3 regions of the Paenibacillus sp. BGI2013 genome follow, and region 1 is predicted to be linked to each of the others. Evidence: predicted binding sites of a transcription regulator. Region 1 holds the regulator's gene; each other region holds the start of a gene.
The links. Region 1 encodes NrdR, which represses ribonucleotide reductase genes. Its sites were predicted from a motif close to AACACNATATATNGTGTT; they were not measured.
Positions count from the first base shown of each region.

Region 2: CXK86_RS06180 (anaerobic ribonucleoside triphosphate reductase) is a predicted target of NrdR. The motif match lies at 7,004-7,021, and genes of this name have one in related genera.
Region 3: CXK86_RS02200 (adenosylcobalamin-dependent ribonucleoside-diphosphate reductase) is a predicted target of NrdR. The motif match lies at 2,527-2,544, and genes of this name have one in related genera.

Region 1 is NZ_PJFA01000001.1:313,794-323,968, reverse strand. It holds gene CXK86_RS01450 (immunoglobulin-like domain-containing protein) at 1-1,086, opposite strand, end outside; gene CXK86_RS01445 (S-layer homology domain-containing protein) at 1,506-5,135, shown strand; tRNA gene CXK86_RS01440 (tRNA-Ala) at 5,372-5,444, opposite strand; gene nrdR (transcriptional regulator NrdR) at 5,630-6,097, opposite strand; gene CXK86_RS01430 (alpha/beta-type small acid-soluble spore protein) at 6,214-6,435, shown strand; gene CXK86_RS01425 (lytic transglycosylase domain-containing protein) at 6,518-7,081, opposite strand; gene coaE (dephospho-CoA kinase) at 7,078-7,674, opposite strand; gene CXK86_RS01415 (manganese efflux pump) at 7,684-8,457, opposite strand; gene mutM (DNA-formamidopyrimidine glycosylase) at 8,600-9,427, opposite strand; gene polA (DNA polymerase I) at 9,546-10,175, opposite strand, start outside.
Region 2 is NZ_PJFA01000002.1:520,839-531,013, reverse strand. It holds gene CXK86_RS06210 (catalase) at 1-874, opposite strand, end outside; gene CXK86_RS06205 (winged helix-turn-helix transcriptional regulator) at 1,163-1,969, opposite strand; gene CXK86_RS06200 (Fur family transcriptional regulator) at 1,945-2,340, opposite strand; gene CXK86_RS06195 (GGDEF domain-containing protein) at 2,613-3,725, shown strand; gene CXK86_RS06190 (aldo/keto reductase family protein) at 3,852-4,790, opposite strand; gene CXK86_RS06185 (hybrid sensor histidine kinase/response regulator) at 4,950-6,587, opposite strand; gene CXK86_RS06180 (anaerobic ribonucleoside triphosphate reductase) at 7,069-9,030, shown strand; gene nrdG (anaerobic ribonucleoside-triphosphate reductase activating protein) at 9,027-9,536, shown strand; gene CXK86_RS06170 (methyl-accepting chemotaxis protein) at 9,753-10,175, shown strand, end outside.
Region 3 is NZ_PJFA01000001.1:476,215-486,389, reverse strand. It holds gene CXK86_RS02200 (adenosylcobalamin-dependent ribonucleoside-diphosphate reductase) at 1-2,465, opposite strand, end outside; gene CXK86_RS02195 (DEAD/DEAH box helicase) at 2,967-4,730, shown strand; gene CXK86_RS02190 (YqhG family protein) at 4,734-5,933, shown strand; gene CXK86_RS02185 (hypothetical protein) at 6,145-7,128, shown strand; gene CXK86_RS02180 (YqzE family protein) at 7,211-7,429, opposite strand; gene CXK86_RS02175 (N-acetylmuramoyl-L-alanine amidase family protein) at 7,624-8,367, shown strand; gene CXK86_RS02170 (divergent polysaccharide deacetylase family protein) at 8,342-9,136, opposite strand; gene xynC (glucuronoarabinoxylan endo-1,4-beta-xylanase XynC) at 9,588-10,175, shown strand, end outside.

The sequences.
Region 1 (10,175 bases):
AGTAGCTACTAATATCTCGCTGTCCCCCGCTGATAAAATAAATGTAGGTTCATTAAGCAAGACATTCTTAACGGCAATCTGCTCAATAGAGTCATCCTTAGGTAGTAAGGTAACAATAAACTCCTTCGTTGCCTGGCTTCCACCTAAAGAAATGGTTGCAGTTAACGTCACTTGTTGCTCCATTTCTCGTAAGAACACTTCCCCGGTTGCACTAATCGCACTCTCATCACTAGAAGTCCATGAGATCATTGCGCCATTCTTATCTTGAGTAGGCAGTTCAAGAGATTCTGTAACTGCCGATATATCACCTAACGTTAGCTCTATTTTGCCTTGTTGTATTTGCTTTTCATTAAACGATTGTTCATATACTACAGCGATATCTTCATTATCTAGTGCCTCTCCGTAAATTCTTAAATCTTGAAAGCTGCCTGCAAAAGTAGCATCCCCTAAATAATTGGAGCGACCGATGTAAGCATGCAAATCAGTACCAAAACTTGCTGTTGTTTTCTCTTTGGCGGTCGTGCCTATACTTACACCGTTAATGTAACCTGTAATAGAGCGTTCTGTAATGACCGTCGTATAGTGAACCCATTGACCTTCGTACTGTGACGTAGAAGTGCCTGATACCCCTACCTCAGTCGTCCAAGGCTGGTCAACATTATTGTTATTCGTAAATACTGACTTAAAATCACCACTTGGATTCGATGGATTAAACATCCAGTAATTCGTTGGCAAGTTATTGCCAGCTGCTGGAGTACCGTAGAATAATGCTGAGTAGTTCCCACTTCCAGTGTTGCTCTTGATCCATACAGATATCGTTGTATTTTCTTGATTATCAAACAAACCAGTAGGAAGCTGAACGTAGTTTGTATTACTATCTGTTCCCCCAGGTAAAGTGAGACCATCGGTGTAAGTAATGTCTCCTACGGCCGTTCCATGCTTTTCATTACCTGATATATCCTGTACATCCTCAAGCAATGGATAATGCGCCAACATCGTTGGTGTTATTGTGTCCGCTGAAGCTTGATTGCTAAATGGCAGAACAAGATTAAACCAGCTACTGAAGGTCATAAGTAAAACTAACATTAGGATTGTAATTTGCTTCCGCATAGCATTCTTCCCTTCGATTAATTTTCAGAAGCATACAACCCATATCTCTCACCTATAAAACCAGACCACCTCGCTCAAGGAAATAGAGATACGTTTTAAAAAAAAGAATGCGCTTACATTTCTTCTCATATTACGTCTTCAACACTTCCAATTCAATGTAGTATCTTGTTAATAAGGTGGATTTTTTTATTGCAATTCAAGCAAACTTCAACACTATCTCTATACTTCGAAGTAATCGTTTTCATTCTATATATACGCTATGTTTAAATTAAAGGATTGAACGCCTGATAAACATAATATATATAGTTGGGCGCTTGTCATATGGACAACGTGTCCGAATACGATGCGGTAAGCCATGGGTGCACCGCATCGAAAAATAAGGAGGATTTTCATTTATGCCAAAACGATTTAGCAGAATGCTCGCGTTCCTCTGTTGCTTGGTAATGGTGGCGTCGCTAATGCCTACCAGCTATGCCGCCGCCACTGACAACATCGAGAACGCAGAAGCGAATGAAACACCCACCGCCATTTTTGGAACTCCCGAACTCGGGTCAAACGACCCACTCTGGGGCCAGACCATGGAGCATCACATCAACAAAAGCACTGTGCCCGCCGATCCCAGACCCCATGCCACGGGCACAGCCAAAATCCTTTGGGACCATGACTACCTGTATTCCCGAGTAGTTGTGAATGACAGTAATCTATATCAGGGAGCTGGCGGAGATCACCAGTACGACAGCCTGGAGTTTTATGTCGGCACCGGAACCGGAGGCTCAAACCAATGGCGCGTCAGCGCGTCGGGTGTGTTCTCAGGGCAGGCCGCTCCGGGCAGAGCTGCATGGACCCAGATCACGGAAACAGGATATATCGTGGAGATGAGAATACCCAAAAGAACCTTGACCTTGGAGGAGGGCAAGCTTACCTTTGAGGTTTATATTAATAACTCAACGGAAAAGGGCGGTGACCGCTATGAAGTCGTTTCCAGTTTCGGAGATCCGGACGCGGCTTACACCAGCGCTGCTTCTTTTACAGACAGCCTGCAGCTCTCTTTAGCCAATGAAGTGGACACCAGATTCTCAATCACCGCCACTGCGGGACCGGGCGGCCGAATAACGCCGAACCCACCCGGCGATGTTCTGAGAGTAGATCGGGACTCTAACAAAGAATTTACGTTTACCCCCGATTCCGGCAAAATGGTGGATACCGTAACGGTAGACGGCGAGACCGTGACTCTATCTGCTGGCACTTATACCTTTTCGAATATTGAGGCTGACCATACAATTCACGTAACATTCAAAAACGATCCGGACGCGGGGATACTTCCCTTTATCGTATGGAATGACAACTTCGCCAGTGGCGAGTACACAACGGCTGTCATCATCGACTTAGGCGAGGGGAAGGCAGCGTTAGGCTCCGAGCTTAATTCGGGCTTGTTTACCTTGTCAGCCAGAAACACAACCCTGAACGGCGAAGCGGTGACCTTTGAAGGAACGCGCAAGATCACAAGGGTATACGCTAATGACGAACCGAAGGTACGCGGCTATCTGGGGCCGGTAAGCAATTCACCAGATTATCAGGACGGACTGGCAAGCGGCCGTTACATCGTAGTTGAGTCTGAGTTTTATTCAGCGAGCGGCGGCAAAACAACGCTGGATGGCAGCAGTAACTCGACAAAGCAGGTTTACAACATCGTCCCAAACGGAGAGATCGTACTGACAGAAGGGAGTCCACTTCGCAACGTGGTTTTTGAACAGGAAATAGTTGTGAATCCGATCCTTGACAAGTTTACAACATTCACGGACAATTCGGTCAATCGCTCGCTCTACCTTCACAAGGATGAAGACGGTAAAGTGATCAAAGGATTGCCGCTGTATGTTTATACCCACGGCATGTCACGCGGCGGCACAAACGCTGCGACAGACCAAAAAGCGGCCATGAAATCCGCCAACGGCTCGGTCGCTCTAATGAAAAAAATGGAGAAAAATCCTGACAAGTACGCCAGCCATGTACTGAATATTTCCTATAATGGCGTATCTGTTCCCTCAACAGAGAATGTTAAGAAGGTCATAGACGCCCTGATTGCCAGCGGCGAAGTAGACCCTAATCGTGTTTACGCGGCGGGCTTCTCATGGGGCGGCCAGTATACAAACAACTTAGTTAACAGCCATCCTGGCTTCTTCGCCGCCGCCGCACCTATGGCCCCGGTAAGCGGTTCACCGAATGCTAAGGACAACGACGCTCACAACAATCTGGCCTATTGGATGTTTTTAAATGCTCATAATGTTGGAGGCTACCAGACTAACCTCAATAACTTCATCAATAACAATATGCCAAAAATGATCAACGCGAGGGCTTCGCGCTTTGAGAGTAATGAGGTCCTTACGTGGCCCTACAATCAATTTGATCAGCCAAATCTGAGGCCTAATCCGGCCAACACACCTGTTCTGGCTGATTACATAGCCCACGAAGTTGAAGCGGCGGTTCTTTACAACCAGATAACTATGGGGAATTGGAGCATAGCTCCCACGGCGCAGTCCTCTAACTTGCCGGCTTGGAACAATGACTACACAGACGTCTTTGATTGGATGTTCGCGCAGAGAAAACCGGTCGTGCCAGGTGCTCCGAGCGGCTTCAAGGCGACAGCCGGTGACGGACAGGTCACATTGAACTGGTCCGCCCCTGCTGACGACGGTGGCAGTGCGATCTTGGGCTACAAGGTATGGTATGGCAACGGGACGCCGATCACACTGGATGCGACGGAGACCAAATATACCTTCAAGAACCTGACAAATGGCCAAGGCTACAACTTCACCATCATCGCGGTGAATGCAAAGGGCGACGGCGCGGAGATCAGTGCTACGACGACGCCGATGAAGACGACGACTCCCACTGTGCCTGATTCTGGCGGCAATACGGGAAACACCGGAAATACCGGAAATACCGGCAACATCGGTAATACGGGCAACACCGACAATACGGGCACCGGGACAGACGCTGGAACGTTGAAGTCGACCTACACAGTGAATACACCGAAGGATAAACCCGCGATCACAGACAAAAACGGCAACACCACCCTTCCCGGTGGCGGCGAGATTGCGACCAAAGGCGGGACGAAGATTAAGGTACCCGAAGGCACATCGATAGACTCAAACGGTAAGTTAACCATTCCGGCAGACAAGAGCGCCGAAGTGATACTACCCGGCGACAACAGCACAGTGACCATTTCGGGAGGATCGACGATAGCGAGCGACGGTACGGTTACAGTAGGCGGCAAAGACGCGCATGTGACCCTGCCCAACGGCAACCGTGTGGATATTCACGGCGGATCGAAGATACGGAGCGGCGGAGCGGTTGTGGTAGGACCGAGCGGCGCAAAAGTTAGCTTAGATAACGGCATGTCGTTGAACATCCGTGAGGGTACGGAGCTGGCGTTTGATGACGTCACCCCACTGGGCTTCCTCGTGATATCGGGCAATCCTTTCAGGGATGCCAACATGGACGACTGGTTTTACAACGATATAAATTTCGCCTACACATACGATCTTTTCAACGGTACGACGTCCACGACGTTCTCACCGGGCAACGCAATGACGCGAGCAATGTTCGTGCAGGTACTGGCCAATCTTGAGAACGTAAACCTCTCCAGCTACACGAGTTCCCGCTTTAACGACGTGACGGACGGACAATGGTACACCGCGGCAGCCGAGTGGGCAGCCGAAAAAGGCATAGTCCACGGTACAAACGCAGACCTGTTTGACCCCAATTCACCAATGACGCGCGAGCAGATGCTGGTGATACTGTACAACTACATGAAGTACAAAGGCTATGAGCTCCCTGAAAGCCAGGCTAAGTCCTTCACGGACGAGAGTGAGATCAGCTCCTGGGCATTGGAGGCCGTTCAGGCACTGCGGGACATCGGCATTGTAGTAGGCAAGCCGGACAACTTCTTTGCTCCCAAAGCCACCGCCACCCGCGCCGAAGTAGCCACGATCTTTGTAAGATTCGTCGAATATCTGGCTAACTGAAAGCGTATACAGATAAATGCAGACCCTTCCGGTTGGACAATATCCAGCCGGAAGGGTCTCCTTGTTTTCAAACTGTACTTTTTTTGACAACTCCACAGTCAGGACTTTAAACCCTCTATTTTTGCATCTAGAATATTCGTCCCCAAGTCCAAAAAATTCTAATTAATTATGCATGTTCTGATTTATTTCACCACAAAAAAAACGCCATCGCAATAATGTGATGGCATTCTTGATTATGGAGCCTAGGGGGATCGAACCCCTGACCTCATCGCTGCCAGCGATGCGCTCTCCCAGCTGAGCTAAGGCCCCAGGATATGAAATAGATAACTTGTCCAACACTGCTACGTTCCACAGGCGACTCCTATATCATATAAAATCCAGCTTTCGCTGTCAATCACTTTCTCAAGATCCAAAGTGATTGGAGAAGAACAACCGATTTCTCTGGTACACACGGACTGGAACTCCAGACTGCTCTTCTCCCTTTACCAACTTCACTAATCCTCCAGATTGTCTTTGGACAACAGGGATTTCAGTTCTTTCATGAACATATTGATATCTTTGAACTGGCGGTATACCGACGCAAAACGGACATACGCCACTTCATCAACTGGAAACAACTGTTCCATCAATAACTCACCAATCTGGCGACTCTCCACTTCAGCATCAGCTGTATTACGCAGAGATTTCTCCACTTCAGATACCATCATCTCCAGGGTCTCTACGGAGACTGGACGTTTCTCACAGGCACGAATAAGCCCACGGAGAATTTTGTCCCGGCTGAACTCTTCACGACTGCCATCTTTCTTAATGACGATCAGTGGAGTCTCCTCAATCATCTCAAACGTTGTAAATCTTCGGGCACACTGCTCACACTCACGGCGACGACGAATGGATTTTGCTTCGTTGGCCGGACGCGAATCAAGCACTTTGGTACCCATATAACCGCAATAAGGACACTTCAAAACAGATCACTTCCCACGTTTTACTTTTTACCACATATTCCCTGTACTGATTTTGTAATGAAAAACGCATTGCCGACACATAATACTTTTACCAACCCGCGAGGAGGTGAACAGCAATGGCACAAAGCAATGGTAACTCCAACAACTTGGTGGTAACTAAAGCTTCCGCAGCACTCGAGCAAATGAAATATGAAGTTGCTCAAGAACTCGGAATCAGCATCCCACAAGACGGATACCAAGGTAACATGACTTCTTACGAGAACGGTTCGATCGGTGGATACATCACGAAGCGTCTGGTAACAATTGCAGAACAGCAATTGGCAGGTCAATACCAATAATATCTGCATCGTAATACGCTACACAGAGGAGCATGGAGCGGCCGGTGAATAACCGGCCTGCTCTGTGCTTCTACTTATATACTTAGAACGTATTATAGATCTTTACATACTGATTATAATAGTAAATGACTCTTTGTACATAGTGACGCGTCTCACCAAACGGAATATCTTTCACTGTATCGAACGAGCCATCCCATACACCATCTCTAAGCCAACTGTTTACTTTGCCTGGACCCGCATTATAGGCAGCGATCATAACTGCTTCATTGCCATCAAATTGATCGGACAGATTCCGCAGATACCATGTGCCTAACTGAATATTTCGTTCAGGCTCGTGCTTCAATTCCTCCAGCGAAGTGTCGGGAATTTTGGCTTGTTCCAGTATCCAATTCGCCGTGTCAGGCATCAGTTGCATGAGCCCAATGGCACCTCGTTTGGATTCCTTGCTTGTCTTAAAATTGGTCTCCACCTTGATAATGGAAGCAATCAGAAACGGATCAACCTCATAACTCTGAGATTGGGCACGGATCTCTTCCTTATAATGTATGGGATAGAACCATGCCATCCAGTTTGTATTCAGAAATAACACCAGTACAAAAGACACAAACATCAACAGCAGTACACGTTTCTTACGCAATATCTTCATAACAAACCCTTACGCTGTAGATATGAGTCAATTTGCTGTTCCGTCGCAGGCCATAAGCCGCTGTTATCGATGACAATGTCAGCCAGCTGTTTTTTGCGCTCAATATCCATCTGTACATCCATTCGAGCCTCAGCCTGCGCTGCAGTCATTCCATCCCGACTCATCAAGCGATCTCGTTGCACCGATCTCGGGACATATACAACCATGACTTCCTCGAAACCGTCCTCCAGACCTGATTCGTAGAGCAAAGGAATATCAGATACCACAAGTTTATCCGGATGTTGCAACGCATATGCAGCAGCCCGTTCGCGCATCTCTTTTCGGATCGCCGGATGTGTGATAGCCTCCAATGCCTTTCGTTCCTCTGGTTGTTGAAAAACAATACTCCCAAGCTTTTTCCGATCCAGTGTTCCATCTTCGTTCAGTATGGCTTGTCCAAACCGCTTAACAGCGGCGGCCAACACGGGATGCCCGGGCATCATAACTTCCCGGGCAATAACGTCTGCATCGATGAGCAACGCTCCCTTACTGGCGAGATAGGCGGAAACACTGCTTTTGCCTGTCGCGATCCCGCCGGTTAAGCCTATATTCATCGTTTCACCTCATAACAACTTCATTATTCCCATAATCATTAACAATAGCGCTGGCAATACAGACAGTCTTCGCATCCAGCGCAGAGCTGAGAATCGTAGGCCAACCTTCATGCCGAGTGACAGAAACGCCCCACTAAACAGTGCAATAATGAGTGCTGTCCATAGTGTAGGGAATCCCAGAAGTGCCGCTCCCAAACCTGCTCCAAACGCATCCAGAGACAGGGCAATACCCAGCCACATCGCTTCTTGAGCAGATATACTTCCCGAGTTATCCATATCCGCCTTGGAGGGACTACGAAGGATCTGAATGACAACGCCCAGCTTGCGCAGCTCCAGTGTAAATACCATTCGTTCCAGTGATCCATTTGAAGCCGACTGCTCCAGATCCAGTGCGAGCACCTGATTCCTGCCCTTTGAATCCGACAGTCTCTCTTGTGCTTCTCCCACTCCAGTTACCTTTGCTTCTGCTGCCTCACCCATTCCAGTGTCTGTTTCCAGCTGTTCTTTGCCTTGCTTTCGAATTAGTTGCAACAGTGACCATGCACCAATACCTATCAATATAACGGCTCCCACGATCGAAGCGATATCCGGTGACACCACATGGGACAACAACACACCTACTTGCATCGACAAGGCAATAACCAATCCCGAACAGATCGAAATAACAGCGATAGATAACAGGGGAATCTTAGTCCTCCGTAACCCATATGTAATCCCGACTCCAAAACCATCTAAACTAAGCGCCAAAGCAAGCGCCAGCAATGAAATAAAATGATGCAGCACCCCGGACTCCTCCTCTGTGCGGTACTCGTGCCAACTGAAGATGCCAGTATGGGTATACGCCCGCTTATTTCTGCCATATCAGTATATGGAGGGAGGAATCCAAGGGTGCTATGATTTCATCATTTCGTTCATTCAGTTCATGTTACAGCAGCTGACAGTTCGGACAAAAATGCGTGCCACGGCCACCAACCACCGTTTTTTCAATTAACGTACCACAAGTTGTACAAGGTTCTGATTTGCGTCCATAGATTTTCAGTTGATGCTGGAACATCCCCATCTCACCCTGTCCATTCACATAGGACTTGATGGAAGATCCCCCTGCATTCACTGCATCTTGCAACGTAGCTACAATCGCTTCATGGAGCACCGTTAACTGAGCTTCGGTCAGTGTCTTGGCGATGGTCTCGGGATGGATACCTGCGCGAAATAGAGCCTCGTCCACATAAATATTCCCGATACCAACCACATATGCCTGATTTAAAAGTACAGCCTTGATTTTGGTTGTACGCTTGCCAACCGCCTCGCGGAATGCAGTTACCGTAAAGGCTGGATCAAGCGGCTCCAGTCCCAGCTTCAGCAAAGGTTTGGACACCAGTTCCTCACCTGCATTAAACAGATGCATCGTACCGAACTGACGCACATCCTTATAACGCAATTCCGTACCATCATTAAAATGGAAGATCACATGTGTATGCTTTTCCACATCTTCATGCTGCTCGTACACTCCGTACCTTCCTTCCATCCGCAGATGGGAGACAAGCACCAGCCCGTCCAGCAAAATACGCAAAAACTTGCCGCGGCGCTCCACCCCAATGACGGTATGTCCCGCGAGTTCCATTGCAAATGCATCTATGTCGTCCGGCCGCTGAATAATCCGCGGCAAGCTAACGGTAACATGATCAATCGTTTTGCCCACAATAAGTTGATTCAATGTTCTTCTGACTGTTTCGACTTCCGGTAATTCCGGCATGATGTTCTCACCTCCCCTATATTATAACGGAAGATGGCGCTCAGCGGGACCCTTTTCTTATATCTCGGACATGGAAGGGCCTATTGTAAAATACCGGAAAAACCGCGCAGCACTTGATTTATTTCGCTTCGTACCAGTTATCACCAAAGCTGACTTCTGCTTTCAGCGGAACCGACAGTTCCAATGCTTTTTCCATGACAGAAGGCACTAATTCCTTCATCAATTCCAATTCATCCGCAGGCACTTCGAATACAAGTTCATCGTGCACCTGAAGCAACATACGGCTCTTCAACTTGCGTTCCCGTAGCGCTTCATCCATCTGTACCATGGCCAGCTTGATGATATCTGCCGCTGTTCCCTGAATCGGTGTATTCATCGCCGTACGCTCTGCGAAAGAACGCAGGTTGAAGTTACTGGCATTAATCTCTGGCAGGTAGCGACGACGTTCCAACAACGTTTTGACGTAACCATCCTGGCGAGCTTCCTTCACAATATCATCCATATATCGGCGCACACCCTGGAATACTTCAAAATACTGATCTATAAACTGCGCGGCCTCTTTACGTGTAATATGCAGGTTTTGTGATAAGCCATAATCACTTATTCCATACACGATACCAAAGTTAACTGCCTTGGCGGAACGACGCATATCCCCATCCACATCCTCAGGCTTCACGCCGAATACATCCGAAGCGGTCTTTGTATGAATATCCATATCATTGACAAATGCTTCCTTCAAGCGCTCATC
Region 2 (10,175 bases), on a different contig from region 1:
CTACCGTATGGAACGGCAATACATCTTCAGGCCATGTTTTGGTTGGATCGAGAGGATCAAAAGCAAAATCATCCATTTGCTCCGGCTTCAAGAGCTGTACCTGAAGCTTCCACTGCGGGTATTGCCCGTTCTTGATATGTTCATGCAGGTCCCGGGTAGCATGATTAAAGTCCTGTCCTTGTACCTCGGCAGCTTCCTGACGAGAGAAGCCTCGCACGCCTTGTGCAGACTCCCATTTGTATTTCACATAGTGGACCTGTCCCTGTGCATTAATCCATTTGAAAGCATGTACGCTGAAACCATCCATCTCCCGATAACTTGCTGGTGTGCCCAGATCAGAGAACAACCAGGTCATCATATGTGTTGATTCCGGTGAGAGGGTCATAAAGTCCCAATATCGGGCAGGTTCCTGAATGTTTGTATCCGGAGCCGGCTTCAAGGAATGCACCATATCAGGGAACTTCATCGCATCACGAATGAAGAAAACGGGCAGATGATTACCGACAATATCATAGTTGCCTTCCCGTGTGTAAAATTTGACGGAAAATCCACGTGGATCTCGTGCAGTCTCTGGTGATCCCGTACCATGAATAACGGTTGAAAAACGAACCAGCACATCCGTCTCCGTACCTGGATCTTGCAGGAAGTCAGCTGTTGTATAAGCCTTCATACTCTGCTCCAGCGTGAATACACCATGAGCTCCGGCACCTCTCGCATGTACGACTCTTTCGGGAATACGTTCACGGTCAAAGTGGGCTATTTTCTCAATGAGATGGTAGTCTTCAAGCAGTGTCGGCCCTCTTCTGCCTGCTGTGCGGGAATTCTGGTTGTCACCTACAGGTGCTCCCTGATTCGTTGTCATACGTTCTGTCATCATGTCGTCCTCCTCTAATGGGTCTCACGGCTGTTATATATCTACTATTAAAATCATATTCGGCTTCGGTTTAAATATACATTTAGACTTGATCTAACTGTTAAATTGATTCTAACATGTCCCACTCTACTCTTGCATGAGGTTCACATGAGATTAAGATGAGGTTCTTCAACATTCATGAATGAACTATGAACATGTTTTAAGGGAATGATTCTGATCTGCCTCTCTATTAGGTAGTACCCGAAAAAGCATGAAGTGAAAGATAAAATTTGGGCAAAAAAAAGCGGACTAATCCGCCAGGCGGTAGCCCACTCCTCTTACTGTTACAATATATTGCGGCGAAGACGCATTATCGCCCAATTTTTTGCGCAAGCTTTTGATATGAACATCGACCACATTACTTCCACCCGTAAAGTCCGTCTCCCAGATATCGCTGAGCATTTCCTCACGGGAAATGACTGCACCTTTGGCATCAATCAGCTTGAGTAACAGATCATATTCGGTCTTGGTTAGATGAATCCGGTTATTATCGCGCTGTACACTCATCCGTTCACGATCGAGCCACAGATCTTTGAATCCGATACGGTGCCCTTCCTCAGGCAAAAAACCACGGTTGGGCAGAGCAGGGCTGTTGCCAATCATGCGCTGCACTCGGTAAAGTGCTTCCTGCGGGCGTGCAGGCCACACCAGCAATTCCTCCTGAAGCATCGGTCCACTTGCACTGCCAATCATCTTCTCACCAACCAGATACAAACAAGGGGTTGTATGCTCAGCCTCACGATTCAATCGGCTGCTAATGCCGGCAAATGCATCGATAGTTCCAGCAACAGACAGATCATAGATCAACAGATCAAAGACAAGACGCTCATGCAGATCCGGTTCCCAGCGATGGAAGACCAGTACATCAAAGCAACTATCCGTTAAGGCCTTTACCAGTTCATGAACCTGCCCCGGCATCGGGCTGATCAGAATAACACGCCTTGTAACCGGACAATTGTCCACAAGGGGTGTTGAGTCAGACAAGGCTGGTTTAACCCTTAGGGGTAAACGGCGGCCAGGCAGTTTTATTTTTACTTGATCCGTTTGTTTCTGCATTCCCCGCAGACACCTCCAAAGACCACATGAGCATGATCGATTGCATATCCGGTTTCTTCAGCTACCTGTTTTATCCATTGTGGAGGAACCTCTGTCATCACCTCGTCCACTTTGCCGCACACTTCACACATAATATGCTGATGATCATCCATACGGGCATCGTACCGGCTTGCTGTCTCTCCGAGTTTAAGTTCCCGTATCAATTCTTTGTCCGTCAGATAACGAAGAGAGTTATACACCGTACCATAGGCCAGATTATATCCTTGTTCCACGAGTCGATTCATGACATCAGCAGCTGTCGGATGATCCTCTGAATGGCGCACCACATCATATACCGCTTGCCGTTGTATCGTCAGATTTAAAGTTCTCACAACCATTTCTCCTTTATTATTGATCCATTTTATATGAAATCAGACACTGATCTTCTACTTATGATGGTCTTCCCAAAAAGAAGGAATATATTTTGATTTAGATTAAGTATAAATCTCATTGCATATTGAAGTCAATATCACTCTAACATCCTGTATATGCAAATAAACCACCTTTACCAGCAATCCCCTCATAAATTTGGGATAATATGGTTCGCTACAGCGCAAATTTTCAGATAAAATATAAGGATGTGCGTAAAAAGGGGGAATGTCGGTTGTTTAGCACTTTTTTCATTAATATCTGTGTCATGATTACGTTTATGTATGTGTCCGGGATCATCGCAAAGTTCTATAGTATCCGATTGCCTTTTCCCTCGTTACGTGTTCAGTTGATCGGCGGCTTATTATTCGGTATATATGGCACAGTACTCATGAACTATTCATTCCCTCTGAACGAAACTACGATTGTAGATCTACGGCATCTGGCCATCGTTACCGCAGCGGTATATATGGGAGGATTGGCTTCGGTCGTTACGGGACTCATGATCTCGATCATTCGTATTCTGATGTTCGGCTTATCATCCTCTGCCATAGATGCAGGTTTTGTCATGACTCTGATCGGACTGTCCGGTGTATACTTCGCCTATGCTCCTTGGTCCAGACTGACTAAAATAATTACAATGAATCTGCTTGGCATGACATTAATTTTTATCATCCTTATGTTGAACACGGACAGCATGAATTCATTAATGAAGATATATCCGTTACAAATGACCATTTCTTTTGCCGGTGGAATATTTATCTATTTCATTGCAGAATTCATTAATAAATCCAATGAAATGTTATTTCTATTGGAAAAAAGAGCTTCTACCGATCATCTTACCAACCTGAGCAATCGACGACAGTTCGAAAAATCACTTCAACTGGAACTACAGCGTGCGCGGGATTACCAACAGAAGCTTTCCTTGCTTGCCATTGATATTGACCGATTCAAAAAGGTAAACGACACCTATGGTCATTCCGCTGGCGATGCGGTCCTGAAGCAACTTGGACAACTGCTTGTTGAGCATGCACGTTCTGCTGATATCGTATCACGAAACGGTGGGGAAGAATTCGCCATTCTCTTGCTCGACTGTGGACACCGTCAGGCCGTGGCTACCGCCGAATCTATACGACAGGCTGTAGAGAAATACCATTTTGCTCTGCCCGACGGGCACACGACACGTCTAACCATCTCCATTGGTGTAGCCGTATATCCCGATCATTGTGATGATCATGACGATGACGACTTCTTCGAACAGGCCGATCGTGCTTTATATGAAGCCAAGAATACAGGGCGTAACCGTGTGTGTGCCTTAACTTTTCGTTCCTTGCCTCTTACGCTTTAAAGTAAGATCTAACCTTTCAACGTTCTCCAAAAAAGGGATGTCTCGTTCGCCTATTCAGGCGCACAGGACATCCCTTTCTTTATAGATCATTGCATATCATCTCAGCTTGTGTAAAATGACAGGAGATCAAGCAAGGATGCTCTCAATCTCCTCCACAATGGCAGCATCCAGCTTCACGCCAGATGCAGCCGCGTTCTCTTTTACCTGCTCGGGACGACTCGCCCCTACAAGTGCACTGGATACATTGTTCTGGCGCAGAATCCAAGCCAGGGCCAGTTGGCCAACCTTCAGATCCAGCTTGTCCGCCACTTCAATCAGTTGACGAACTTTCCCGATACGATCCGCATTGATCTTTCCTTCGTCCCATCCTAGCTTGGCAGCACGGCTATTCTCTGGGATATCGGAAACGGACGTATATTTCCCGGTCAATAGACCTTGAGCAAGCGGGGAATATACGACTTGTCCGATGCCTTTACGCTCACCGAGCGGGATAATTTCATTTTCGATATAACGGTCAAACATGTTGTACACCGGCTGATTAACCACGATACGATCCAGAAGCAGACGATCTGCTGTACCCAACGCAGCTTCCATCTGAGCCGCTGTCCACTGGCTGACGCCTACATATAACACTTTGCCTTGGCGTACCAGATCATCGAGCGCGCGGAGTGTTTCTTCAATTGGTGTTTCGGTATGATAACGATGGCAGTAATAGATATCCACATATTCAACGCCCAGGCGCTTCAAGCTGGCTTCACATTGCTCCTTGATATGTTTCCGAGACAACCCCTGGTCATTCGGACCATCACCCATTTTGCCAAATACTTTGGTTGCAAGTACATAAGAGTCACGGGAATATGCTTTGAGCGTCTGCCCCAGCAGTTCTTCTGCTGCACCCCGTTCGTATACATTGGCAGTATCAAAAAAGTTAATGCCTTCATCAAATGCAGTTTCAATTGATTTCACCGCATTCTCACGTTCCACATACCCTCCGTACGTCAGCCAGCTTCCCAGGCTGATCTCGCTCACTTTCAGTCCGCTTCCACCTAATCTGCGATAATCCATTGATTGCATATCCTCCTCTGTTGGTTATAAAGATGAAGTTCACTTACTATTGTAACGTAACCAGCTCGGAATAAAAGGGCTTTGGCTCAGAAAATGGAAAATGAAAAGAAGCGCACCTATAACCGGTGCGCCGAATAAAGATTTATCTATGATCATGATTTAAGGCAAAGTAATACTCAATGCATTCAACAGATCAGCCTGTCTGACCGGCTTGGTCAGAACAGCATCAAATGCTTCTGCTTCATGCAATTCAATGTGCATCCCATAAGGAACAAGAACAATGACGGGCAGATTCTCCAGGCGCTGTTTCAGTTCATGTACAAAATCAACTGCGCCGCCTTCCAGTAACCCCATATCCACAACGGCTACATCCGGCATGAATCCTTCCTTGATCCAATCATGCGCTAATGTCACACCGGAGGTCATGTGTACATCCATCTCCCACCTACGCATCAGGGAAGAGACGCCTTGCAAAATGTCAGGGTCCTTGGCAAGCAACACCTTTTTCCCTTTTAACCGCTGCTGAACACTTGCGAGTTGAGGTAACTCCCAGTATCTGCGCAACGGAAGGGAGATGTTAAATTCCGTCTCATTTTCCTTCACACTGCTCACCTGAATACGGCCATGCATGAGAATGGCAAGATTCTGGCTTACAGCTAAACCTAGATTGCTTCCAATCAGTTTTTGGATATTCAAATTTTCATCTTGGCTGTTAAAGGTTTGTGTCTTCTTGTCCGATAACATCTGACCCGTGTACTTCACCTTGAGCTGAAGTGTACCGGTCTCCTCCAATTCTCCTCCGTTCACCACTGCTGTGATCAGAACGGAACCTTCACGCGTTGAATCGAGAGCATATTGAATGACGTGTGCAAGCAACTGTCCAATCTTGACTTCATCACCAACAAACACTTGAGATACATTCAGTTCAAGATTTAATCCCAGCTCAATGTTCTTGCCCGTCGCAATCCCGGCATAGAGATACACGGTATTCTCAATGGTGCCTACCAGATCAAACGGATCATCATGTATAACCGTTTTACCTGCTTCATTAATGTTGAAATTCATCATATTATTCAGCAAGGAAAGCAGAATATTGCCGCTTGTCTCAATCATGTTCACATATTCGGACTGCTCCTCAGGCATATCCGGTGTGCGCATCAGATCTGTCAGTCCCAAAATACCGTTCAAAGGATTGCGAATCTCGTGACTCATTAGCTTCAACATCTGTGTTTTGGTCATAGCCTCAGATTCGGCACGTTCTTTCTCTGCCTGGAGCTGTTCTTGCATTTGTTCCGAATCACTCAATTTCTGCTCCTGAACATGCAACGTGCTTTCCAGATCAACAACATAACCCAGGAATACAGCCATTGCCTTCAGTGTCTTCATATCGGTTTCGCTGATCACATAACCAGGATCATCCATCAGACAGATGGTACCAAATGTTTCGCCCGATCTTCTCATAATAGGCACGCCCACGAAGAAGCGATTGCCAAGTCCGCTCGTAACGCCCATGGATCGTGTCATCGGATGTTCACATGTATCCGGGATCGTAAGAACGCTACCGTTGTCTCTTAATACCAGGCTGCAATATGAATCCGTAAATGGAAGTGCACTGCCTTTAACAACTAACTCTTCCGTACGATTAAAGGCCTCCAAAATGACATTGGTCACCCCGTCATTCGTGGCAACAAAGATGGTATTGACCTTCAATATACCACTTAATACGTCTACGATATGAGCCGCAGCTTCCTTTATATCTTCATAGAAGCCTCTTGTAATGCCTTCTGCCGTCCCCATGATTCACCCCTCTTATCTTAGCTGCACTTTCAAATCTGTATTTCAGAATGTTTAATCACGTACAGGGGTCATCAAAAATCCGAATAGCTGTCACAATCTATACTTATATGATTAACACCGTAGAAGTATAAGAGAATCATACTCCCTGCCTATTGCCCATTTGTGGACAAAAGCAGGTCTTAAACGGATGGTTTAACGACCGCGAATTCATTGCAACTCGCCTTTTCAGCTTGATTAAAGTCCATCTTGTCCGACTTCGGATATTATACTTGCAGAATAACTAGAAATTATACGCTTCCGCTCAGACTTTGGGAACCTTTATCCGTAGCAATTAAAGGAAAGTCCACTTTGTTCAGTAAGCTGTGTGATCATTATCACACCCAAAAAACCACATATAGTTTATAAATGGATAAGACGAATCTACATATAGTATTTAACGTGAATTGAATGATAACCAAAATCATTTTAGGAGGAACCTTACATGAACATGCTTGAGTATGCCACCCCACTGGCATCCGATCTATTATCCGACCTGGGAAGACGAATTATTGGCGCAGAAGACGCCGATACGCTGAGGGAAAATGCGAATCTGAACGGGGATTCCTTCAGTGGTAAGATGAGCAGGCTCGGTTCGGAGACCGCCAAGTGGCATGCTCTGCGTCATGTGTTGCCGGAAGAGCTTGCCCAAGCTGTGGAGAATGGGGATCTGTATGTACACGATCTGGATCAGTATGCACTTGGAACGACCAACTGTATCTTTATCCCGTTTGACCGTCTCCTTGCTGCGGGTTTCAACACAGGTAACGGATCGGTTCGCACACCTCAGACGATCATGTCTGCCATGGCTCTGGTTGCGATCATCTTCCAATCCCAGCAGAACAGTCAATATGGCGGTGTATCGGCCAATAAAATTGACTGGGATCTGGCCCCTTATGTACAGCGATCGTTCCGCAAACACTACCGCAAAGGGCAACGGCTCTTTGGTGAAAATGTTCTGATCGGGGATGAACAGCTTCATCTGGATAGCATCGAAGCGAAGAATCAATGTCCGCGGGCATATGCCTTCGCCTATGAAGAGACTGAATTGGAGACAGGACAAGCTGCTGAATCACTGATTCATAACCTGAATACGATGAGCAGCCGGGCGGGTGGTCAGATTCCATTTACTTCACTGAACTATGGATTATGTACTTCTGCGGAAGGACGGTTGGTATCACGCTCGTTGCTGGAAGCAACCATTCGTGGCCTGGGCAACGGGGAGACTCCCGTGTTCCCTCAACATATTTTCCAATGTAAACAGGGGATCAATCAGGCTCAAGGAGAGCCGAACTATGATCTGTTCCGGCTCGCAGTCACCTGTTCATCCCGGCGGATGTATCCTAACTTTGTCAATGTGGATGCCTCTTTCAATCTGCCTTTCTATCATCCGGAAGATCCGGATACGATCATTGCAACTATGGGATGCCGCACACGTACACTGGCTGACCGGTTTGGTCGCAATCGTCAAAGTGGTAAAGGTAATCTGTCCTTCAACACCATTAACCTCGTGAAGCTCGGCATCCGGTTTGGCATCTGCCAAGGTGCAAGAGCTGTCGCTGACCGAGCCGGATTCTATACTGCTTTGGAGTCAGTTATGCATAATGCCGCTTCCGGCCTGTTGCACCGCTACCGAATTCAGACATTGCAGCCTGCCAAGGCATCGGACTTCATGATGCGGGAGGGTGTATGGGAAGGTGGAGAACAGCTTGGCCCGAACGAGCCGGTTGCCGAGCTTTTAAAGCATGGAACATTATCTCTTGGTTTTATCGGTCTCGCGGAATGTATGACAGCTCTCTATGGGCGCCATCATGGGCAGGATCCTCATGTACATCGCGAAGCGCTCAACATTATTCGGACCATGAGAGAGTTCTGTGACCGGATGAGCGAGCAGCATAACTTGAATATCACACTGTTTGCCACACCTGCTGAAGGGTTGTCCGGCAAATTCACGAAGATCGACAGAGAGCGTTATGGCATTATTCCCGGAGTGAATGATCGGGAGTATTATACGAATTCATTCCATATCCCGGTCTACCACACGCTTCCAGCATATCGGAAGATTGAACTGGAGGCCCCATTCCACACTTTATGTAACGCGGGTGCGATCTCCTATGTGGAGCTTGACGGAAACGTTCGGGCCAACACCGCAGCTTTCCTGCGAATTGTACAGTATGCACTGGCGCAGGATATCGGTTATTTCTCCATTAATCATCCAATTGATCGCTGCCCTGCATGTGGTTATGAAGGCGTCATTGGGGATGTATGCCCAAGCTGTGAAGCCCATGAGAACCATGTACACTTCCAGCGGTTACGCCGCGTAACTGGCTATCTGACCGGAGATTACAAAGTACGCTTCAATGCTGCGAAGCAAGCCGAAGTGCGGGATCGGGTGAAACACCGGTGAATCTATATGGTTACATCCCGGAATCGGTTAATGAAGGAATCGGCCTGCGTGCCGTGTTGTTCATCAGCGGATGCCGTCACGCCTGTCCGGGCTGCTTCAGTCCGGATTCATGGAGCTTTCGAGCGGGTGAGCCCTTTACAGAGGAGCGGCAGCAGCAGATTCTGCATGAAGTGACGACCCATCCGTTACTGGATGGCGTTACGTTGTGTGGTGGTGATCCCTTTTTCTCGGCAGCAGAATGTACGTCTTGGGTCCAGCAGCTCCGCGCTACACGTCCTGATCTGACGGTATGGGCCTACACGGGATTCGAATATGAAGAACTGATTACCGACCCTGCAAGAGCGGAGCTTGCCCGGTTGTGCGATGTGATTATTGACGGTCGATACGTTGAAGCAGAGCGTGATGTTTCCCTTCCCTTCCGCGGCAGCCGGAATCAGCGTTTGATTGATGTCCGTGCAACACTAGCCACTCGAACCATCGTTACAATGCAGCTCAGTATGCTGTAAACATTGGTTTTATTCCCCTCACCAACTAACAAGGCACGGGTCCCCAGCGGACTCGTGTCTTGTTGGCGTATAGTGGTCTGCTTTAAGAAATAGGTTTTATCCATTCTCTCTATTTTCTTCTCTATTGCATGACGATATATAATATAGGTAGTTACTAAGTTAGCATTTAAAATTTAACCGTTTACATAAGGTAACCAGGGAGGAATCATCTTTTATATGGATATTGTTCAAGCATTAATTACATGTATGCCTTTCTTTCGAGATACGATTCGTCAGGATGTAACCCTCTCCGTTATTGATCATGAGAAATTCCTATATTTCTCAGCAGGGGAATCGTTAAAGCAACTGAATTATCAACCCGGCGACCCTCTGTTGGATGGAAATCGAAATTTTGCTGATCTCAACGGCGGTACCGTCAAACGATTCGATCACTACCCTAAAGATTTATTCGGTGTTCCTTTTGACGTGGCTTTTATCCCCATTAAAAATGAAAAAGGTGAAGTCATCGCCCTGTTCAACCTGCTCTACAGTATGGATGACCAGGACCAGCTGCAACAGCTCATGGATGCTACCGAAAATCTGACCAACCAGTTAATTGACAGTGTACAGCATGTAGCTGCACACTCCGAGGAACTCAGT
Region 3 (10,175 bases), 160 kb from region 1:
TTCTCCTGCACATCGCTCTGTACATGACTTTCCAATGCTTTGGCGACTGCATCAGCAATCGATTCAACCCTATTGGCTCCGAAACCAATCGCTCCCGAACCACCGATTCCCTTGAGATGTTTGATCAACAGTTCAACCTTTTGCCCATGATCTCCGTATCGAAGGAACAGAGAGCATACTCGACCGAGTGCCTCAGCCATGGCAAACACATCCGATCCCGCTTTGCCCACGTTCAGGAAGATCTCACCCGGGGTTCCCTCCAGATCATTGATCGTAATGTAAGCCATACCAAATGGCGTATTGATTTTGTATGTCGCACCGCGCAGTACTTGAGGACGGCTTCTGTATTGTTTATCCAGTACTGTAGAAGAGGACGGGGCTTGATCAGAAGAATGCGTTCTAACACCAACCTGGCTATTGGAAGTTCCATCACTTGCCTGTACTTCAGCATTATTCGGGTTTTCTATAGCAGATACGACTGTCTTCTCTTCAGCTTCCGCCGTGTTCTGATCTTCACCTTGGGTCTCTTCCTTCTTCGACGTGGACAACACCTGCACATCCCTGCTGCCGTCGCGGTATATCGTTACTCCCTTGCAACCAAGGTCGAAGGCCAGTTCGTACAGCTCAGCCGTATCCTCCACTGTAAAATCAGCCGGACAGTTGGCCGTCTTCGAGATCGAACTATCCACCCATTGCTGGATCGCAGCCTGCACCCGTATGTGATTCTCAGCCGACAAATCCATTGCCGTCACATAATAGTCTGGTAAAGCTTCACCCGGATGTTCATCCAGCCAGTCTTGTGCAATCGGTACGAACTGTTCATCATAACCTAGACGGCTTTGACGGAAATACTTGAAGGCGAAATACGGCTCAATACCTGTTGATGTGCCCACCATCGTACCTGTACTTCCCGTTGGCGCTTGTGTGATCAGTGTGACATTTCGAATGCCCTGTTTACGGATGGCCTCTCCCACTTCAGGGTACGTCGCAACCATGTTTTTCATGAATCCACTCTGTAAATACGGTTCAGCTTCGAAAGCTGGGAAAGCTCCCTTCTCTGCTGCAATCTGTGCCGATGCCAGATAGGCCTCCTTCGCCATGAATCCATACAGTTTATCCAGAAAAACAAGAGATTCAGGACTGCCGTATCGAATACGCAGCTTAATCATCAGCTCTGCCAGTCCCATCGTGCCAAGCCCAACCCGGCGTTCCCGCTGCTGATTCAGTCTATTTTCCTCAAAATGATATGGTGTTGCATCGATGACATTATCCAAAAATCTAGTCGAGATACGAGTGGTTTCCGCCAGTTCATCCCATGCCACATCATGATTTGTTTCATCGTAGAATTTGGACAGATTAATGGCAGACAGATTACATACACCCCAGCCAGGCAGGCCTTGTTCCCCGCACGGATTAGTACAGATAATCGGATTGAAATACCAGCTGTTGGACATCTGGTTGTAGTACTCCATGAATACCACACCAGGCTCTGCCGATTTCCAGGCTGATTCAATAATGGTATGCCAGATTTTGCGAGCCTTCAGTGTACGATAGTGCACCACCGAATGACCTGCGGCTTTCCATTGCTGCATATCCCCGTTCCACTCGGTGTCGTAGTCCGGATCGTTTGTATCGGGGAAAACCAAGTCCCAATCTCCGTCCTGCTTGACAGCCTCCATAAATGCGTTGCTCACACATACAGACAGATTGGCATTGGTCACCTGCCCCATCGTTTGTTTCACGGTAATAAAATCAAGCACATCTGGATGCCAGTCATTCATCATGAGCATGAGCGCACCCCGGCGGCTTCCACCCTGTTCAATCAGTCCAGTCGTATAACTGAACAAGCCACCCCAGGATACGGAACCGCTAGATGATCCGTTGACACCTTTCACCACCGCTCGGCGAGGACGCAAAGAGGACAAATTAATACCTACGCCTCCCCCACGTGCCATAATTTCCGTCATCTCGGTCAAAGTCTTCATGATGCCACCCCGACTGTCTTGCGGAGATGGAATGACATAACAATTGAAGAGTGTCAACTCATCGCTTGCCCCCGCACCTGCAGCAATTCGGCCTCCGGGTACTAACTTCCAATCTTCCAACACAGAGCGGAACTTGGACTCCCACGTTGCCCGCTTATCAGCTGTGGATTCGACAGAAGCCATCGCTTTGGCAAGACGGTCCCACATCTCTTCCGGTGTTTTTTCTATGTTGAGTGTCAATTTCTCCACACTTGTCTCGATCATCTCTCCGCTTCGAGTTCTTACCTGTACAAGCTGACCCTGACGTTCTATGATTTCGCCCACTTCCTTGGTTGGGAACTTCGGATCATCCTTCGTTAATACCAATACCACATCTCCGACCTTGGCATGATTCGAATCAGCGTCCTTCCAGGCGTATCGGTCCAGAAATATTTTTTCGCTAAGTCCTTCTAATTGGTACGATCGTTGGTTCGATTTCATCGCTACATTCAACCTCCCCGGTATAAAGCTCCATGTTCACTATATGAGTAAATTATGATGAGACACCACATATAGTGATATAAATTCAGTATAATACACCATATATTGATTTTCCATATGACTTTTATCATAATCCATCTTCATATACTCCCTATACTCGGACAAGCTTCTTGTAAATAAACTGTAGTTCACATTGGTTCAACTAAACTTTTTACACAAGAACGGAGAGGACAGAAATAACCTGAAGAAGCGAAGCGTTGGCCTAAAAGCTTTCTGAAAGAAAGCTGCATCGAAAGCATACGCTATCCCCGGGTTTTCCCCCTTTGGACAAGGGAATCAAAAAAATCTGGGGATAACAGCGATTGGAAGGTTATTCTGTCATCGGAGTGACAAGTGTAAATATTCCTTATTTGAACCCACATAGTTATGAACTGACTCTCATTCGTCCATACTATTACCTACGAATAAAACGTCATCACGTATGGCAGGGGAGGAAACACCATGAACCGGAAAAACCCGCATCACACGAATCAACCTGTAGCCGAGCTGCCCGTTCCTTTAGAATTTGATCGGACTTGGATTAATCAATTAGAATCACGACTGGATAAAGGAGGTCCTTGGGGGGATTATCGACTCTTCCAACTGGGCATTCAAGCCGAAGAGACCAACCTGATTCCCAATTTTGACGAGATCCAATGTCTCAAGCATCTACAAGGCCTTACCCCACTCCCTCACCAGATGGACACTGCTCGCAGAGTATTATTTGAAATGTCAGGCCGGGCCATTCTCGCCGATGAGGTGGGTCTGGGCAAAACCATTGAAGCCGGTCTCATTCTGAAAGAATATATGGTTCGGGGTCTCGTATCCAAGGTACTCATTCTCGTGCCTGCCTCTCTTGTACTGCAATGGGTACGGGAGTTGAATTCAAAATTTGGCATCCCTGCTATTGCCCAGAAAAAGGCCTATTCCTGGCAGAATGAAGTTGTTGTTGCTTCCATGGATACAGCCAAACGTGACCCGCATAAAGATATGCTGCTGAATACTGATTACGACATGATTATTATTGACGAGGCTCATAAGCTCAAAAACAAGAAAACAACCAACTATCAATTCATGCTGAAATTGCGCAAAAAGTATTGTCTGCTGCTCACGGCTACACCTGTGCAGAACGATATGAGCGAGTTGTTCAATCTGATCAACCTGCTGAAGCCCGGTCAACTGGGTCGTCAGGGTGACTTTGCGGCCAACTTTGTTGTAGACAAACGGGTTCCGAAAAATCAGGAACAGCTTAAGAACGAGTTATCCAAAGTCATGATTCGTAACCGCCGCGGCGAAGGCCCCGTTCAATTTACCAAACGGAATGTCTCCAACGTGAATCTGCAACTATCGCCTGAAGAACAAGCGCTTTATGATGGCGTGACTTCATTTGTTAAAGACCAGTACCAGGAAGCTGGCGGCAACCTAAGTAGCATGCTCTCCCTTGTTACATTGCAGCGTGAAGTGTGCAGCAGTCGAGATGCTGTATTCGTGACGCTGGTTAATCTGTCGAAGAAACTTCCGCTGGACTCTCCCCTTCGGGACAAGATTTGGGAACTCGTTGCCCATATTAAAGCGATCAAGGAGAATACCAAAGCGGAGAAAACGATGGAACTGGTTCGGAACATGAATGAAAAAGTAATTATCTTCACCGAATACCGGGCCACGCAGGAGTATCTGCTAAACTATTTCCGCAACAATGGGCTTACGGCTGTACCCTATCGGGGTGGCATGAATCGAGGCAAAAAAGACTGGATGATGGATCTCTTCCGCGGGCGTGTGCAGGCCATGATTGCAACCGAAGCAGGTGGTGAGGGCATCAATCTGCAATTTTGCCATCATATGATCAACTTTGATCTGCCTTGGAACCCTATGCGGGTAGAGCAGCGGATCGGTCGGGTACACCGGCTGGGACAGCAAAATGACGTGAACATCTTCAATTTATCCACGACTGGAACCATAGAGGAACATATTCTGAATCTGCTGCATGAGAAGATCAATATGTTTGAGATGGTGATCGGCGGGCTGGATGTCATTCTGGAACGGCTGGAGAAGAAGGAGTCTATTGAGAAAAGTTTGTACAAAATCATGCTGGAATCACAAACTGATGAAGATATTCGCCGCAAAATGGATTCACTTGGACAATCGTTGAACTCTATTCAACGTGAGGTTTCAGATGAAGGGCCTGCCGTATCCGGGTTGTTAGATCTTCGCAAAGGAGGTAGCTAACTCATGACCATGTCTCCCCATGAAGTGCAGGCTTATGTTCTCACCTATCTGGAAGCACTGGATTGTCAGATTATGGAGCGTTCCCCTGCCCATGTTACAGTCAAACTCTCGCCTGAGGCGGACAAAGCGTTGACCAATCGCCCCTATTATTGGGGGTTTGTGGAACGAACCGGAGCACCCGCTGAGACGATGTCCTTTACATTTATATTTGATCCTGACAGTTATCAGCAGGCCATTGAAGCAGCAGAAGCCACAGCTGCGCAAGCATCACCTCCTGCTGTTCCTAACCCTGATGGAACGAATGGCGTAACCAACGGCAGTCCTCAAGGGGAATCACCAAAAGAAACTATTCTAGGCCGTTACTTCGGTATTACGCCATCACTGCCACAGCTGGGACCAGGACGAATATTGCGTGAAGAAGTGGTGTATGGCAGTCGCAGACTGCAGCAGATTTTCGGCGCTGCCCGTGAAGGCGGTGCCTTCGTGAACCTGTTCGAACAGGCTGCCAAACGGCAATTGCGGGCTACAGCGCCAGCCGTATATGAGCCTTGGCTTGGTGTGTGTTTCAAGGTGGAATTCGCCTGTGATTTGAAACGGGAGGAATTGCATTTTCTCGGCATCTCCCTTCGCTCGGGTGAAATTATAGAAAAATTCGGCACGAAGCTGAACCGACGTGATCTCAGTCCGAGGCTTGCGGAGAACATGCATGTACAGACAGCTAAAGTTTCGTTATTTGATGCCGGAGCTGCTTTGGAATCTCATTTGACGAACCGCTTGCTGGAACTCGATTATAGCTGGGCAGAGAAAGCCCAAGAGCGGCTTGATCTGGAGCTGGACGTGTTGGACACCTACTATGAGGCGGTACTCCGGGAAGATACGCCTGAGGTAGAATTACCAGGTAACATAACCTCAGACACGGAGAATGAGAATGTCCATTCTGACCGCACCCCACCTGCACCACTGATAAAAGTTGTGGATATAACTAACGCTAAACCCATTGGAGCAGATGTAGAACTGGCGGCAGAGGCCGCAGTACCGATCGACTCCGAGACAGATGCCGAAGAAGAGAAAGCAAAACAGGCGGTAATCGATCGCGAAGCTATGAAACTGCAGTATGAGACACGCCGGACCGAGATGATCTGGCAATATGAACCCAAAGTGAAAGTGACTGCCATTAGCAGCGGCATGTTTCACTTAAGATAGACGAAGACACTACTTTTCCTGCAAATGCTGGCAAAAGTAGTGTTTATTCATGATCAGCCGCCCGACAGGTTGCAGCAACCTTTGCATAACCTGTCCCCTAGAATGAAATTAGGACCCGCTCAGGTAACGGATAAATGAAAAAGTAGGTGTAAATTTGAAACGATTCTTTCATACGTGTTGGAACAACGCTCGGAAAACAACCTGTATAACCTTGGGCTTGCTCAGTTGTCTTGCCCTATTCTCTTTTTGGTCGATAGCCAATGCAGAGGAACAAAAAACATCTTCGCTATCCCCCGCATCATCAATTGAGTATAGTCCCAAACATCATGCCATTCAGAATGAAAAGCTAGCTCCCGCTGCTGTGCAACGGTTTGCAGAGCAACAAGCTGTTACACTTGGTACAGCTAACGGCGAAGTGCATTGGAAGAACGCCGACCTGGACTTCTACCCTCTGGGGCCGGGTTTACATAGCTGGCTCGTACAAGCTGAGTTTGAAGGCAAACCGATCGGATATATGATTATTACGGCCACAGAGCAGGGTCAGTTGATGCTTAGTGAATATGGTCATGGAGAACAGTCACCATACAACAATGAACTTCTTGGACAAACCTTGGATCGACAACATGTGAACCTTGAGGCATTACTTGCTGCCGGAGGAGAGCTTCATCTTGGTTATGCTCTTCCCCTGCTGGCTTATTGGAAAGTGGAACAACCTAATCATCCTGCACTTTATATCGATGCTACGAACGGAGATGTACTACCGTCAGAGTTTCTGAACCTGCTGGAGGCTGATTCCAAACAGAACTCTGCCAGCATAACTGATTTATCCACAACGCCATCTTTCTCAGTCGATCCACTTCATCTCCGACCCGTGTTCAATCCGGCTGACAATCTGTTGTGGATTACCTCCAAACCTGTTGCTGCCGACCGGGCACAAGATGTGATACAACACGGGGAGAATCAAGAGATTGTTTTCTCAGCGGGTGATCGTAACGTTGTATACGGCGGTCCTCTACCCGTTAGCGGTTACCAGCTATGGCATGCAGATCTGGAAGCAGAGTCCATTCTATATGTAGCGCTAGGTGGAAAATCATCCATTCAACGCTTTGTTCCTTTAAGCACATTGCAGCAAGATGGCCATTTTTACATCGTATATCCTTCATCATCAGCAAATTCTCAAGATACATTCAGATAACCTGTAAAACAACAAATAAGACGCCTTCCCATTTTATTAAGGGATTGCGTCTTTTGGCTTTAGTGAAATAGGTAAGCGATAGTCACCCTTTACCGGAAGAACTTCGTTTATGAGACTGTGTATCGAATTCTTTTTCCTTTTTCCCCACCCACAGGGATACAGCGAAAGGGATCATACCAAACCACTTCATCGCCCACGGCTCTTTCCTTTTGGTGCGACCTTTCCGCTCATCCTTCGGCGTATCGATATAATGAACAACACGCTGCGTAATGTATTTTACCAACTCATCACTTTTGGCCATACCTCTGCCTCCTTCGCTCCTGCACATTCGCGGAGCTTACGATAGTTCTATTGTGTGCAGGATGTGTACTGGTTAAACATTTTTTTATTGAAAGAAGTATGAAAATTCTCAGAATGCACAGTCTAATGCCAAAGGTATCCATTGAGCCATTAATCTGCATTCGATACCTATTTCATGAAGGAGTGTGTATTCCCATGTATAAGCTGCTGATCGCTTCGGTGGCCTTGCTCATTAGCTTCCATTGTCTTCCCATGCTGCCCCATGTCGCTTATGGAAAAGCAGCCCCGTCCCAGAACAGTCCATCCATGCTGCCAGTGACCGATGGAGATGCTTATCGCTCAAGTCATCATGCCTTTGCAGCACCCGTTATCCTGCTCGACGTAGGCCATGGGGGTATTGACGGTGGTACATCAGCCCAAGGTGTGCTGGAAAAAGATATCAACCTGGCCATTAGCCAAAAGGTCTATCTCCTGCTTCGCAGCAAAGGTTATGCCGTTATCATCAATCGACTTGGTGATTATGCACTTAGTGATGAGAACCGCTGGCTGAACAGCCGCTCCCGTCATACCAGAGATCTTGCCCAACGTAAAAGCCTTAGCGAAGAAGTAAGTACAGATATCGTGGTCAGCATTCATGCGAACTGGAGTCCCCGATCGACAGCACACGGCCCGGTGGTACTGCACCAGAAAGAAGGCAGGAGTTATTTGCTGGCCCAATCCATTCAGGATGCCATGAACAAGTTGTACGAAACGGAGCACGGGGTTGTATGGGGCAAGCCCTTTTATATATTGAATTACGTGAAGCAACCTGCCGTCATCGTCGAAACCGGATTTTTGAGCAATGCGGCAGATCGAGCCAGAATGAATGACCCCGCTGAGCAAAAACGAATCGCCCAGTCCATTGCCAATGGCATTATTTATTATCTGTCGGTAGTGTAGGAGCAGACTGCCATTGCCACACATCTCGAACCAGATCACCAATCCCTACAAATTGGACCTGATTTTGCAGACGGGAGACGGATTCACGAATTACTGCGGATGTGTTCATCCCCGAATGACCGACATGACCAATGACAACACAGATATCCTTGTCGATCGCACGCTGAGCAGCCAGATCAAGTTGCTTGCGAATGTGTTGCTTGGAGTTTTGATCATCCAAGAAAATGTCATTACCTACAGGTGGCATGTTTTTGGATATGGCCAGTTCCCCCACCACGGAGCGAAAGTTCGTACGACTGTCTACAAAGAAGAGGCCCCGCTCCTTGCATACATCGAGCACAATGGACATGATGCGTTTGTCTGAAGTAATTTTGGAACCCATATGATTGTTCATGCCAATGGCGTGGGGCACATCATCAATCGCTTTCTCCACACGTGAGCGGACTTCTTCATCTGTTAGATTGGATGTGATTGCACCCGGGCCCAGCCATTCAGGTCGTCCTTTCTTGGGTTCCATGGGCATGTGCACAATCACATCCATCCCCTTTTCATGTGCAGCCATCGCATCTTTCTTCGTTGTTGGCAAAAAAGGCATGACCGCTACCGTTAGTTTAACTGGCATCGCCAGGATCTCTGCCGTACCCTTCATGTCATTACCAACATCATCGATGATAATCGCTAACCGTTTGTGATTCGATGTGGACTCTGAAGCTGCCGCTGTAGGCCCTCCTGCCGATATGCCTGCGTAAATCACAATCAAAAATGCCATGATACCTGCAATGAATCGATAAATCTTTCTCTGTACCTTCATCATGATTCCCTCCCCGTAACTTCTGTGATCTCATTGTTTGATAATGAAGGGAGGATTATGTAAGCCAAAGCCTTCCTTAATGATCATATCCCCGCCATTGAAGACCTCTATCTCAAGTGAAGATCTCCATCATTCCAGTTTTCTCCTTAGCATTCAGACAATAACTGTCATTGAACAGTTGGAAAATAAAGATTAATTAGAAAAAATACTGTAATTTGTCAGGTTTTCAGTTTAGGAATTTTTTAGTAGAATCAACAAATGAAAGAGGTTCTATGCTTCATTTCTATCCTATGATTTATGGAAGGAGGTTTTGAAAGGGTTTACATAAAATAAATGCCAGACAATCCGCTATTCTTGTTTGTTATTCCTGGTTGCGGTTTCTCTATGTAACTTACTATTATCGAGGAGGATGAAAGTAGTGAAATTCAAACTAAAAAAGACGATTAATGTTCTTTTGGCCTGTTTAACAGCCCTGCCTTTGATGTTAACCCCGACAAATGTGTCAGCAGCCAGCGATGCCAACATTAATTTGTCCTCGGAAAAACAGCTAATCAAGGGCTTTGGGGGCATTAACCTTCCTGCCTGGATTGGTGATCTGACTCCCGCTCAACGTGAAACTGCTTTTGGTAATGATCAGAATCAGTTAGGTTTCTCCATTCTCAGAATCTACGTTGATCCAGATTCCAATAACTGGTATCGTGAAGTTGCCACAGCCAAACGGGCTATCGAAAAGGGTGCTATTGTATTTGCATCCCCATGGAATCCTCCAAGCAGCATGGTTGAAACATTTAACCGCAATGGGGACACAAATGCCAAACGTCTGAAATACGACAAATATACCGCATATGCGCAACATCTGAACGACTTTGTAACCTACATGAAAAATAACGGCGTAGATCTATATGCCATTTCTGTGCAAAACGAACCGGATTATGCTCATGACTGGACTTGGTGGACTCCACAAGAGATCCTTCGATTCATGAAAGAAAATGCCGGG